One region of the Buttiauxella sp. AC142 genome, then DNA from elsewhere that is predicted to be linked to it. Evidence: predicted binding sites of a transcription regulator. Region 1 holds the regulator's gene; each other region holds the start of a gene.
What was found. Region 1 encodes PhoB, which activates phosphate uptake and scavenging genes when phosphate is short. Its sites were predicted from a motif close to CTGTCATAAAACTGNCNNAT; they were not measured.
Positions count from the first base shown of each region.

Region 2: the regulator PhoB is predicted to act here: its motif matches at 1,829-1,848, upstream of nudF (ADP-ribose diphosphatase).
Region 3: the regulator PhoB is predicted to act here: its motif matches at 2,364-2,383, upstream of uvrB (excinuclease ABC subunit UvrB).

Region 1 is NZ_CEEDCH010000001.1:812,661-816,920, reverse strand. It holds gene brnQ (branched-chain amino acid transporter carrier protein BrnQ) at 1-342, opposite strand, end outside; gene phoR (phosphate regulon sensor histidine kinase PhoR) at 800-2,092, opposite strand; gene phoB (phosphate response regulator transcription factor PhoB) at 2,115-2,804, opposite strand; gene sbcD (exonuclease subunit SbcD) at 2,994-4,211, shown strand; gene sbcC (exonuclease subunit SbcC) at 4,208-4,260, shown strand, end outside.
Region 2 is NZ_CEEDCH010000001.1:497,270-501,529, forward strand. It holds gene AC0IWZ_RS02260 (DUF1190 family protein) at 1-53, opposite strand, end outside; gene tolC (outer membrane channel protein TolC) at 213-1,712, opposite strand; gene nudF (ADP-ribose diphosphatase) at 1,919-2,551, shown strand; gene AC0IWZ_RS02275 (DUF1249 family protein) at 2,554-2,976, shown strand; gene cpdA (3',5'-cyclic-AMP phosphodiesterase) at 3,002-3,829, shown strand; gene yqiA (esterase YqiA) at 3,829-4,260, shown strand, end outside.
Region 3 is NZ_CEEDCH010000001.1:1,216,097-1,220,356, forward strand. It holds gene bioD (dethiobiotin synthase) at 1-96, shown strand, start outside; gene AC0IWZ_RS05510 (hypothetical protein) at 268-531, shown strand; gene AC0IWZ_RS05515 (helix-turn-helix transcriptional regulator) at 549-1,067, shown strand; gene AC0IWZ_RS05520 (ABC transporter ATP-binding protein) at 1,111-1,821, opposite strand; gene uvrB (excinuclease ABC subunit UvrB) at 2,637-4,260, shown strand, end outside.

The DNA.
Region 1 (4,260 bases):
CAGCGGGGCAATTCCCACTTCAAAAGAAACGGTAGCAGTACGCGGCGTGGCGAACAGCGGCCCAACAGCCAGATAGCAGATAGTGGCTAACAACACACCAGCACGGCGGCCAATTGGCGAACTGAGGCTATCAATGCCCCCACCGACACGAGCGATGGCGACAATAGTCAGCACTGGCAGGCCTACAGCCGTCACCAGGAAGCCAAGTGACGCAATCCAAACGTGTTCACCCGCTTGTAGCCCCACCATAGGAGGGAAAATGATATTGCCTGCGCCGACAAACAGCGCAAAGGTCATAAAGCCCAGTGCGAGGATGTCTCGAGATTTCAAATGATGGGTCATAAAATATTTGCAGCCTGTGGATGTGTGGTGTTGAAAGTATTCAAATTTTTATACCTGTTAACTCGGCATAAAAGCGGCAATCAGTAGACTCGACAGCGGAAAATCCTTTCCGGGATCGGTGGAGAAGAATAGTTGTTTGAATTACCACTCATATCCAGTCGGTCTGCCAATCACAGGGCGGCAATTAAAACGCTTATAGCGTTTGAAGGCAAGAACGGATCCAGAAACCAGATTGATATCCTTTAATTAACAACATATTTAGTGAATCTGATTAATCATAAGAAAAGATTATGGTCTTTTGTGTGGTTAAATTATAAACAATCGAGGATTTTTTATTAACATGTGGGCAAAAAAAACACAGGCCAGAAAACTGGCCTGTGGAAAGTTATTTTGACACTTATTGCGCTAATGTCGGATGACGCTTCGCTTATCCAGGCGACGAAAACTGATTATCAGTCTATTTCTCGCTAACGATTAAACGCTCGGGCAAAACAAAGGAAAACGTCGAACCTTTGCCCGGCTGGCTTTCAATATTCAGGCGTGCGTCATGGTGACTTAAAGCGTGTTTGACTATCGCCAGCCCAAGCCCGCTGCCGCCCGTCTGACGCGAACGCGCTTTGTCGACGCGGTAAAAACGCTCCGTCAGGCGCGGAAGGTGTTCTGCTGAAATCCCCGGACCATTATCAGTCACGCTAAAACTTGCCCCACCCGCCACGCGTTTCCAGCTCACCGTAATATGCGTGCCTTCTGGCGTATGGTTGACCGAGTTATAAACAAGATTGGAAATCGCACTCCTGAGTTGCTCGTCATTGCCAAAGACTTTCAGCGTGGGGTCGATATCAAATTGTATCGTCTGCCGTTCATGGCTGAGAGTTTGCGCCTCACGCTCTACAACACGCAGCATCAGCGGCACATCAATCTTTTCATTGAGCACCATGGCCGGAGCGGCTTCTATTTTTGAAAGCGTCAGAAGCTGCTTAACCAACCCTTCCATGCGCGAAGTTTGCTCGCGCATCGTGCCTAATGCTTTCTCACGCAGCGGCCCTTCAAGCGTCTGGTCCTGCATCATCTCCAGATAACCTTGCAGCACCGTGAGCGGCGTTCGCAGTTCGTGGCTGACGTTAGCAAAGAAATTACGTCGCGCCCCTTCGAGCTGGTGCATCTGAGTCACATCGCGAGCCACCAGCAGCCACTGCTCATCGCTGTAGGGCATCACACGGAACTCCAGATGGCGTCCCGTATTGAGTACCAAAGTTAACGGACGTGAAAACTCTTTTTGCGACAGATAGCGAGTAAATTCCGGGTAGCGCAATAAGTTAAGGATGTTCTGCCCGTTATCGTCCGGCCAGCGTAACCCCAGCAATTGTTGCGCCAGACCGTTACACCAAAAAATCGTCCCTTCTTCCGTGGTCAGAACTACCGCATCGGGCAGCGATTCGGCTCCGCTACGAAAACGCTTAATCAGATTACCTAACTCTTTGCGGCGCTTTTTGTTACGCAACTGCATCTGATGAAGACCGTACAACAGGGGATCCCAACTCCCGCGGCCTGGCGGCGGCGTCATACTGCGATCCACCCACAGCCACCACGATAAACGCAGTAAATTCCAGAAATGCCAAACCAGCAGTCCGGTAACTGCCAGTAATAAAAACCACGGTAAATGGCCGAAAATAAGACCTAAGATGGCGGCGGGTATGCAACAGAGCACCAGCTCCATCACTAACCTTTTCCATGATAACCTTTCCAGCACGCGTCATTCTCCTGACAAGGAATTAAAAGCGGGTTGAGAACCGATAACCCGTACCGCGTACTGTTTGTACCATTCTGTCATGTCCACTATGTTCAAGCGCTTTGCGTAACCGCCGAATATGTACGTCCACCGTTCGGTCTTCGACATAAACATTGGTGCCCCATACATGATTAAGCAGTTGCTCACGGCTATACACCCGTTCCGGGTGTGTCATAAAGAAGTGTAATAATTTAAATTCTGTTGGCCCCATATCCAACGGGTTCTCACCAGTCATGACGCGGTGCGATGACGGATCAAGGCTCAGTCCGTGCATCTCAATCACCTCTTCCACCGCCATCGGAGAGATGCGGCGCATCACAGCTTTAATGCGTGCCACCAGCTCCTTCGGGGAAAACGGTTTGGTAATATAGTCATCGGCTCCAACTTCAAGCCCTCGCACGCGGTCTTCTTCTTCGCCACGCGCCGTCAGCATCATGACAGGGATTTCACGTGTTAATGCTTCACGTTTCAGATGCTTAATGAATTGAATACCTGAACCACCCGGTAACATCCAGTCCAGTAAAATTAAATCCGGAAAGGGTTCGATAAGCAGATTCACTGCACTGTCATAATCTTCCGCTTCTACAGGATGAAAACCGTTTTGTTCGAGCACAAAGCTCACCATTTCACGGATTGGAGCTTCATCTTCTACGACTAAAATACGCTTCGCCATGATTCGCCCTGCTCAAGGAATAATTATTGTTGTTTCAATGCGGTGCCATTATGCGTCAGATTTATGACAGATTTATGAAAAACATAAATGCCTGGCGACTCATCACAATGAATTATGACACTCAATTGTGTCGTTCTTGCTCATCCGCTTTATAATCCCGCCACGCTTTTTTATGCCAAGGGACAACCAATGCGCATTATTCACACATCAGACTGGCATCTTGGTCAAAATTTTTATACCAAAAGCCGTGGGCCAGAGCACCAGGCGTTTCTTGAATGGTTGCTGCAAGCCGCAGTCGAGCATGATGTGGATGCGATAATTGTCGCAGGCGATATTTTTGATACCGGCTCGCCGCCGAGTTACGCGCGCGAATTGTATAACCGTTTTGTGGTGCAACTGCAGCAAACCGGCTGCTCCCTTGTGGTGCTGGCGGGAAACCACGATTCCGTTGCCACGCTGAATGAATCTCGTGAATTAATGGCGTGCCTGAATACTTATGTCATCGCCAGTGCGCGGCATGATGCCAGCCAGCAAGCTATCGTACTCAACACTAAATCGGGCGAACCGGGTGCCATTCTTTGTCCGATTCCGTTCCTGCGCCCCCGGGATATTCAAAACAGCCAGGCGGGACTTTCCGGCCACGAAAAGCAGCGTTCGTTGATGGAAGCCATCAGCGAACATTACCAGCAGTGTTACACCGCCGCCTGCGAATTACGCGCTGATGCGAAGCTGCCGATTATCGCTACCGGCCATTTAACCACCGTGGGTGTAACCAAAAGCGATGCGGTGCGCGATATTTACATCGGCACGCTGGATGCTTTCCCGGCGCAGCATTTCCCTGCTGCCGACTACATCGCACTCGGCCATATCCATCGCGCCCAACTCATTGGTGGCACTGAACATATTCGCTATAGCGGCTCGCCCATCCCGTTAAGTTTTGACGAAACGGGCAAGAACAAAAGTGTTTATCTGGTTGAGTTTGCCGAAGGCGTGCTTCATGAAGTGACTCCGCTGACGGTGCCTGTCAGCCAGCCTTTAGCGGTCATCAAAGGTTCTCTGAGTGAAATCGAACAGCAACTCGCGCAGTGGTGCGATGCACCAGCAGAACCCAAAGTTTGGCTGGATATTGAAATCGCTACCGAAGAATATCTGCATGATATGCAACGCCATATTCAGCAATTAACCGAAACGCTCCCCGTCGAAGTGGTGTTGCTGCGCCGCAGCCGCGAACAGCGCGAGCGCGTTATCGCCCAGCAACATAAAGAAACGCTGAGTGAACTGACGGTTGAAGAGGTTTTTGAGCGCCGCCTGGTTCAGGAAGACACCTCCGAAGAACGAGCGCAACGTTTGCGAACGCTATTTGCCCAAACGGTGGCGAGCCTGCATGACGTGGAGGAAGAAGCATGAAAATCCTTAGCCTGCGCCTAAAAAATCTCAACTCCCTGAAAGGGGAATG
Region 2 (4,260 bases), 320 kb from region 1:
GCGTTCCAGCTTTTGCGGAACGATGCGTGATTTATGATTTTTGTCCGTTTCATTATTCTGTCCTGAGCCCAGTGGTTATGGTGCTTAGAATAGGGGATGAATGGTTGAAATTAAAGCGATGACGGCCGTTTGGAGGGAGATCTTTACTTTGCCTTACGTTCGAGTGCGTAAGTTGTGATGGGGGCATGTTGTCATGCCCCCGAGAACTATGATCAGTTAGCGAATGGGTTAGCTGATTTTTTGCTTGTTGCTGAAGCTGGAGTCGCTTTTGCAGGCGTCGCAGTCTCAGTGGTCGCTGCTGTGTCAGCAGTATAACCATCAGCGCGCGCATTCTGGTCTGGTGTTTCTGGAGCAACACTTTCAGCTGTTGTTGGCACTGGTTTACCCAGCGTTCCGTTCAACGCAACAAGGTCCTGTTCGTTAAGCGTACCCAATGCGGCCTTGATGTTCAGCTGGTTGATCAGGTAGTTATAACGAGCGCTGGAGAGCTGTTGTTTTGCGTTATACAGCGTAGTGGTCGCATCCAACACATCAACGATGGTACGCGTACCCACGGAATAGCCAGCTTCAGAGGCATCTAAAGAGCTTTGGGCAGAGACAACCGCTTGTTTGTAAGCGTTGATAGTACTGATAGACGCGTTCACGTTGTTAAACGAAGAACGAACCGTTTGCACCACGCTACGGTGTGCGCTTTCCAGTTGCTCACTCGCACCAACAAAGTTGTATTGCGCTTGTTTCACCTGGGAAGTCACCGAACCGCCGCTATACAGTGGCAGCGAGAAGTTCAGGCCGATTTTATTCTGGCCAATGTTGCTGTCGTTATATGCCTGGCTGCTAGTGGTGGTTTTAGAACCACTATAAGTGGTATCAGATACGCCTGTAGAAGCGGTTAAACCCACGGTTGGCATATGGCCGGTTTCTGCGTAGCGGATTTGCTCGCGAGCTAAGTCTTGAGACAGACGAGCTTGCAGCAAGGCCAGGTTACGCTTTTCTGCTTCTTTCAGCAGATTATTCACCGCATCAGGCTTATTGGTTTTGAAGCCATCAACATTGAGCGAAGCCAGAGACGGATAGTAGTTACCAGTCACCTGGCGCAGCGTTTCTACTGAGTTATCCAGGTTGTTACGCGCAGTCACTTCGTCTGCTAATACGCTATCGTATTGCGCACGGGCGTTCTGCACGTCGGTAATAGCAACCAGGCCAACGTTAAAGCGTTGAGTCGTTTGGTCTAACTGGCGGTAAATAGCCTGCTTCTGCGCTTCAGTGAAGGACAGTGCATCAATGGCGCTCAGCACATTAAAATAGGCCGTCGCAGTATTCAGAATCAGCGTTTGTTGATCGGTCTGATAAGTGACGTCTTGAATACCGGCAGATTTTTCTTGTAGGGTCAGCGCACGCCATTTCGACATATCAAAAATGGTTTGCGTCAACTGCAAAGAGCCACTGGTTTGGCTGGAGTCGATGCCATTCGAATCATTGAAACCATTAGTGTATTCATAATCGGCACCAAGGCCGAGCTGCGGCAGTAATGGGCTGCGTGCTTCGTTAATTTTTTCGAATGCGGCATCACGGTCAGCAGCGGATTTACGTAGGTCCGGGTTGCTTACACGTGCCTGCTGATAAACCTGCATCAGGTTTTCTGCCTGGCTCATGGCACTGAAACCCGTTAGGCTCAGACCGATAAGAATTGGGAGCAGTTTCTTCATTTGCATTCCTTGTTGTGAAGCAGAATATTGTTTGTTAGCGCTGACAAGAGCCGAAAATGATCGCCGATTCTAGCAGAGTCTGCCAGCTGGGCTGCTTGGCGTAATGTGCCATCTGCCCTTAATTTTCATCAATCTACCACATAGCAAATGAAACGGCAGTCAAACTGGCTTGAAATTACGCACTCGTGACCATAAAAAATCAGGAAATTACTATGACTGAGCAAAACCCTCAACTTGTCACGTTAGGGAAAAACGATGTTGAAATTATTGCACGGGAAACGCTTTATAGCGGTTTTTTTTCGTTGGATCTTTATCGATTCCGCCATCGCTTGTTTAATGGCGAAATGAGTGGTGAAGTCCGACGTGAAATTTTAGAACGCGGTCATGCCGCAGTGCTGCTACCCTATGACCCTGTGCGAGACGAAGTTGTATTGATACAACAGATTCGTATTGCAGCGTATGACACCAGCGAAAGCCCATGGTTACTGGAGCTGGTGGCCGGAATGATTGAAGAAGGTGAAAGCGTCGAAGACGTTGCGCGCCGTGAGGCCGTAGAAGAAGCCGGGCTGTCTGTTGGTCGTACAAAACCGGTTATCAACTACCTGGCAAGCCCGGGTGGCACCAGCGAACGTTTATCTATTCTCGTTGGGGAAGTCGATTCGACAACCGCTACGGGCATACATGGTCTGGCAGATGAAAACGAAGATATTCGGGTTCATGTCGTGAGCCGGGAACAGGCTTATCAGTTAGTAGAAGAAGGGAAAATCGACAACGCGGCTTCAGTCATCGCACTGCTTTGGCTGCAATTGCATCATAAGAAATTAAGAGAAGAGTGGAAGAAATAAACATGAAGCGCTACACACCTGACTTCCCTGAAATGATGCGCCTGTGCGAAACCAATTTTGCGCAACTTCGACGCCTGCTTCCTCGTCTTGACGAGGTGGGAGAAAAGGTCACTTATCAGGTCAGTAGCGCCCAGTATCGGCTCACCATTCTTGAGTCGACTCGTTACACAACGCTTGTGCAAATTGAACAAACCGTCCCGGCGATAAGCTACTGGAGCCTGCCGTCAATGTCCGTCAGGCTTTATCATGACGCTATGGTCGCGGAAGTGTGTTCAAGTCAGCAGATCTTTCGTTTCAAAGCACGTTATGATTATCCTAATAAAAAGTTGCATCAACGCGACGAAAAGCATCAAATTAACCAGTTTCTGGCCGATTGGCTGCGGTATTGTTTAGCGCATGGAGCGATGGCGGTTCCGGTTTGTTAGTGAGGGTGAAACCTAAGGACACCATTTGGAAAGCCTGTTAAATCTTCCTGTGGCCGGTGGGGGCCAGATCAGGATCTTGCAAATTACAGATACCCACCTGTTCTCTGGAAAGGACGAAACGCTGCTTGGTATCAATACCTGGATGAGCTATCAGGCGGTAATTGACGCCATCCTCGCCGAGCAGCGTCATTATGATCTTATTGTTGCCACTGGGGATTTAGCCCAGGATCACAGCGCGGAAGCCTACCAACATTTTGTTGAAGGCATTGCGGAGATTCCTGCGCCCTGTGTTTGGTTGCCGGGCAATCATGATTTCCAACCCGCGATGTTCAGCTCGTTGCTGGAAGCGGGAATTTCACCTGCGAAACAGGTTTTCCTCGGGGATAGCTGGCAGATTCTCATGCTCGACAGCCAGGTCTTTGGGGTTCCGCATGGTGAACTGAGCGATTATCAGCTCGACTGGCTGGAGCGTAAGCTCGCCGGAGCGCCTGAGCGGCATACCCTCTTACTTTTGCATCACCACCCGGTTCCGGCAGGCTGTAGCTGGCTGGATCAACACAGCCTGCGTAACGCCGCAGAGTTGGATAACGTGCTGCAGAAATTCCCGAAAGTGAAAACGTTGGTGTGTGGTCACATTCACCAGGAGTTAGATCTCGACTGGAATGGCCGCCGGATGCTGGCAACGCCGTCTACATGCGTCCAGTTTAAGCCGCATTGCGCGAACTTCACCCTCGACACCATTGAGCCAGGTTGGCGCTGGCTTGAACTTCATCCAAACGGTGAGGTGACTACTGAGGTTTGCCGCCTGAAAGGAGCGGTATTTAACCCTGATACCGCTTCAGAAGGGTATTGATGTCTACGCTACTTTATCTCCACGGCTTCAACAGTTCGCCGCGTTCAGCCAAAGCCACCAGCTTTAAAGCGTGGCTTGCGCACCATCACCCGCATATCAACATGGTGATACCGGAACTCCCGCCGTATCCTGCCGATGCAGCAGAATTGCTGGAGTCGTTAGTGCTGGAACACGGCGGTGAGCCGCTGGGCGTTGTCGGTTCCTCTTTGGGGGGCTATTACACCACCTGGCTGTCGCAATGTTTCATGCTGCCAGCGGTTGTGGTCAACCCGGCAGTACGGCCTTTTGAATTGCTGGTCGATTATCTCGGCACCAACGAGAACCCCTACACCGGGCAGCAATATGTGCTAGAGTCACGCCATATTTACGATCTTAAAGTCATGCAAGTGGACCCGTTAGAAGCGCCAGATCTCATCTGGTTATTGCAACAA
Region 3 (4,260 bases), 400 kb from region 1:
AAAGCACCGATGCTGGGTGAAATTCCTTTCTGCCCGGAAATCAGCGATCAAACGGCATTGGGTAGCCACCTGAATATTTCCCTTCTTTCGGCATAGCTCGCATTTCCCTCGCACATTTTTGCAACGCCCGATAAATCTTTCGGGCGCTCTTCCTGTTGCTATTAATCGTTTGAATTTCTTGTTGTAGAAAACCAGGCCAGGAGTAAATTGCCTCTCAATTTATGTTGTCATGTGACAACTTTTTTGAGAGTATCGACTGGAGGTTTTATGACGTGGCGGTTACACCCGAATAAAGATATCGAGGCAGCATTGACCTATGCCGAATGTCAGGGCTGGAAAGTGCGGCCTGGCGGTTCGCACTGTTGGGGAAAGATGTATTGCCCATGGAATGATAAAGCCTGCCGCTGCGGTGAGTTTTGTATTAGCTGCATCTGGAGTACACCGCGTAGTGCGTATAACCACGCGCGGCAAATCCGCCGTGTTGTCGATAACTGTAGTCAACAGGGTACGCCACCTATCATCAGGCATTGAGTTGCAAGGAGAAGGACATGTCAGAGTTTAGTTTTACAGTGATTTTCACGCTGCCAGAAAAGAGCCAGAATCCGGAGCAATGGGTTGAAGCCTTAGGGGCTCAGGGGTGTGATGACGCGCTCGTTGGCGTGGGAGTGACCGGGCGCATTGCATTGAATTTTATTCGCGAAGCGCAAGATGCAAAGCAGGCGGTGGTTTCAGCGATTAAAGACGTTAAGCGCATTATTCCAGGGGCGGCATTGGTCGAAGTGATGCCCGACCTGGTGGGGCTTACTGATATCGCTGAACTGCTGGGGTTTTCACGCCAGTATATGCGCAAAGTGATGGTGAGCCGGGATGCATTTCCTCAGCCTGTGCATGACGGTAAAACAGCCATCTGGCACCTGGAGCCTGTGCTGCGTTGGATGCGTGAAGCGGGTGTGTCGAAAGTCCCTTTGCCGCTGGTGGAATTATCAGCCATCACCCGCCAATGTAATTTGCAGAGGGAACTGGCAGATGTTGATGCAAACATACAGAAGCAACTGGGCCAGTTGTGACGGCAGAACTTGTGTTCTGTTCTTGCCGTCGAAGGGCACACCATCATGGATCTATCCAACTGGAAACCAGTTTGTCATCCAGTAAAGCCACGTTCCCCTGGGCCACATTTCGCCCACGATGAAGCAAACAGAAGCGGTCTGCGACACGGCGAATAAACGACAACCGTTGTTCTACCAACAGGATAGTCAGCCCAAAGTCACGGCTTAGCCTGCGGATGATATTTCCCAGATCGTTGATAAAACGCTGGCCGCTGCCAAAAGTCGGTTCATCAAGAATCAACAGTTTCGGTTCAGTCACTAGCGCCCGTGCCAGAGCTAACTGCTGCTGAAGGTAGTCAGAAAGCTCTCCGCCCCGCATGTGGCGCAAGCTGTAAAGTTCAGGGAAAAGCTCATAGATCATATTGGGTATCGCGCGTGACGGTATACGAGCTGCTAAAAGCGCAATTTGGAGGTTCTCCTCAACGCTTAATTGAGAAAATATTCGTCTGTCCTGCGCAACGTAGCTCATTCCTAGCGCAGCCCGGCCTTCAATGGGTTGAGTCAGTAAATCTTGCGGAGGATGGCCTGCTTCAAGCCAGGTCATACTGCCACTTTGCACTGGCAGATAACCCGTGATGCAGTTGACCAGAGTCGTTTTACCCATTCCTGGTGCGCCCAGAACGCAGGTGCATTCGCCTGGCGCGAGTTCGAGATCCAGATTCCACAGCACATGGCTTTCGCCATAAAACTGATTAACAGCACGAAGACTCAACATCGATACTCTCCTTCTGGCAGGCTGAACAACGTAGGCTACTTCAGCGATTTGAAGCATGGCGTCTATCATCACTGCAATTCTCCTGCCATGAACCGATGTCGGAGCCAGAACAATGCAACTTTGAGAAAAGACTCATAAAAAAGGGTGAATAAGTGTTCGGCTTCTACGACTTTAAAAAGGGCATGCACTTTGTCAGTGCCTGGCTGTTTACGTGTTTGGTGCAAGTCTGTGACACTATTTTCTCAAATGCGTAATCCGTGAGCAGGATCAAAAGAAATATCGACCTCAGGACGAGCAAAAAAAAGCCAAAAATAATCTGGAAAAATATTTTTAGCCTCCCGCACATAGAATTTAGGGTTTTTTGCGGTCTGCGCTGCAAAAGGCCTGAGAGCAGTTATCCACTATTCCTGTGGATAACCATGTGCATTAGAGTTAGAAAACTTACGGTAAGCGAGAGCGGACGCGGGTTGCGCATGAATTGGCGCGAAACCAGACTTTCTTAAATAATCTTTAAAAATTAACGAGTTGAATAAAATCAATTGCTGCAATAAAAGTGCCACAGATGTTCCTTACGCTTTTATGACACTGCTTGACAAATGTTAAAAGGTAAAAAAATCTGGGGATAACCATTTTGGTCAGCGTAAACCGCTAAGAGTTGTATGTTTTAGATGCAAACCTGGCGGTAAATCGTGTCGGTATCATAAACGTGACGGCAAGTAACTGGTTTTTCATCCAGTATCTTTTTCTGGCAAAATTTCCTGTGCCGAGTAAAATTATCCTCCGGCCCGCTCGTTTCTTCATCAGGTAGCCTCTTCATGAGTAAAGCGTTCAAATTAAATTCAGCATTCAAACCTTCTGGCGATCAGCCTGATGCCATTCGTCGCCTGAAAGAGGGGCTGGAAGACGGACTTGCGCACCAGACTTTGTTAGGTGTAACCGGGTCCGGTAAAACCTTCACCGTGGCAAATGTGATTGCTGATTTACAACGCCCCACTATGGTGCTGGCTCCAAACAAAACGCTGGCGGCGCAGTTGTATGGCGAGATGAAAGAGTTCTTCCCGGATAACGCTGTGGAGTTCTTCGTTTCTTATTACGACTACTACCAACCCGAAGCTTATGTGCCAAGCTCTGATACTTTTATCGAAAAAGATTCCTCAGTGAACGAACACATCGAGCAAATGCGTCTGTCAGCAACCAAGGCTTTGCTCGAGCGGCGTGATGTCATTGTGGTGGCGTCGGTGTCGGCGATTTACGGTCTGGGCGACCCGGATTTATATCTGAAGATGATGCTTCACCTGACCAAAGGGATGATCATCGATCAGCGTTCTATAATACGGCGCCTGACGGAGCTGCAATATACCCGCAACGACCAGGCATTCCAGCGCGGTACTTTCCGCGTGCGCGGTGAAGTGGTTGATATCTTCCCGGCCGAGTCGGACGACCTCGCATTACGCGTTGAGCTTTTCGATGAAGAAGTTGAACGGCTTTCGCTGTTTGACCCGCTGACAGGGCAAGTTGACCAGGCTATCCAGCGTTTCACTGTCTACCCTAAATCGCACTACGTCACACCGCGCGAACGTATTCTGCAAGCGATGGAAGAGATCAAAGTTGAACTGGCTGACCGCAGAAAAGTGCTGCTCGCCAACAACAAATTGCTTGAAGAGCAGCGCCTCACGCAGCGAACTCAGTTTGATTTAGAAATGATGAACGAATTGGGCTATTGCTCTGGCGTTGAAAACTACTCGCGCTTCCTTTCTGGCCGTGGGCCTGGCGAGCCGCCGCCGACGCTATTCGATTATCTGCCCGCCGACGGCTTGCTGGTGGTTGACGAATCCCACGTCACTATTCCGCAAATCGGTGGAATGTACAAAGGTGACCGTTCGCGTAAAGAAACACTGGTGGAATATGGCTTCCGTCTACCTTCGGCGCTTGATAACCGCCCTTTGAGATTTGAAGAGTTTGAAGCACTCGCGCCGCAGACTATTTATGTTTCGGCAACACCGAGCAATTACGAATTAGAAAAATCGGGTGGTGATGTTATCGATCAGGTCGTCAGGCCGACCGGCTTGCTGGATCCGATCATCGAAGTTCGCCCGGTGGGGACGCAGGTCGATGATCTGCTTTCTGAAATCCGTAAACGTGTCGAAATTAACGAGCGCGTGTTGGTGACTACGCTGACCAAACGAATGGCCGAAGATTTGACGGAGTATCTCGAAGAGCATGGCGAGAGGGTGCGCTATCTGCACTCGGACATTGATACCGTCGAGCGTATGGAAATCATTCGTGATTTACGCCTTGGTGAGTTTGATGTGCTGGTGGGTATCAACTTGCTACGTGAAGGCCTGGATATGCCTGAAGTGTCGCTGGTGGCGATTCTGGACGCCGATAAAGAGGGCTTCCTGCGCTCCGAACGTTCACTGATTCAGACTATTGGCCGCG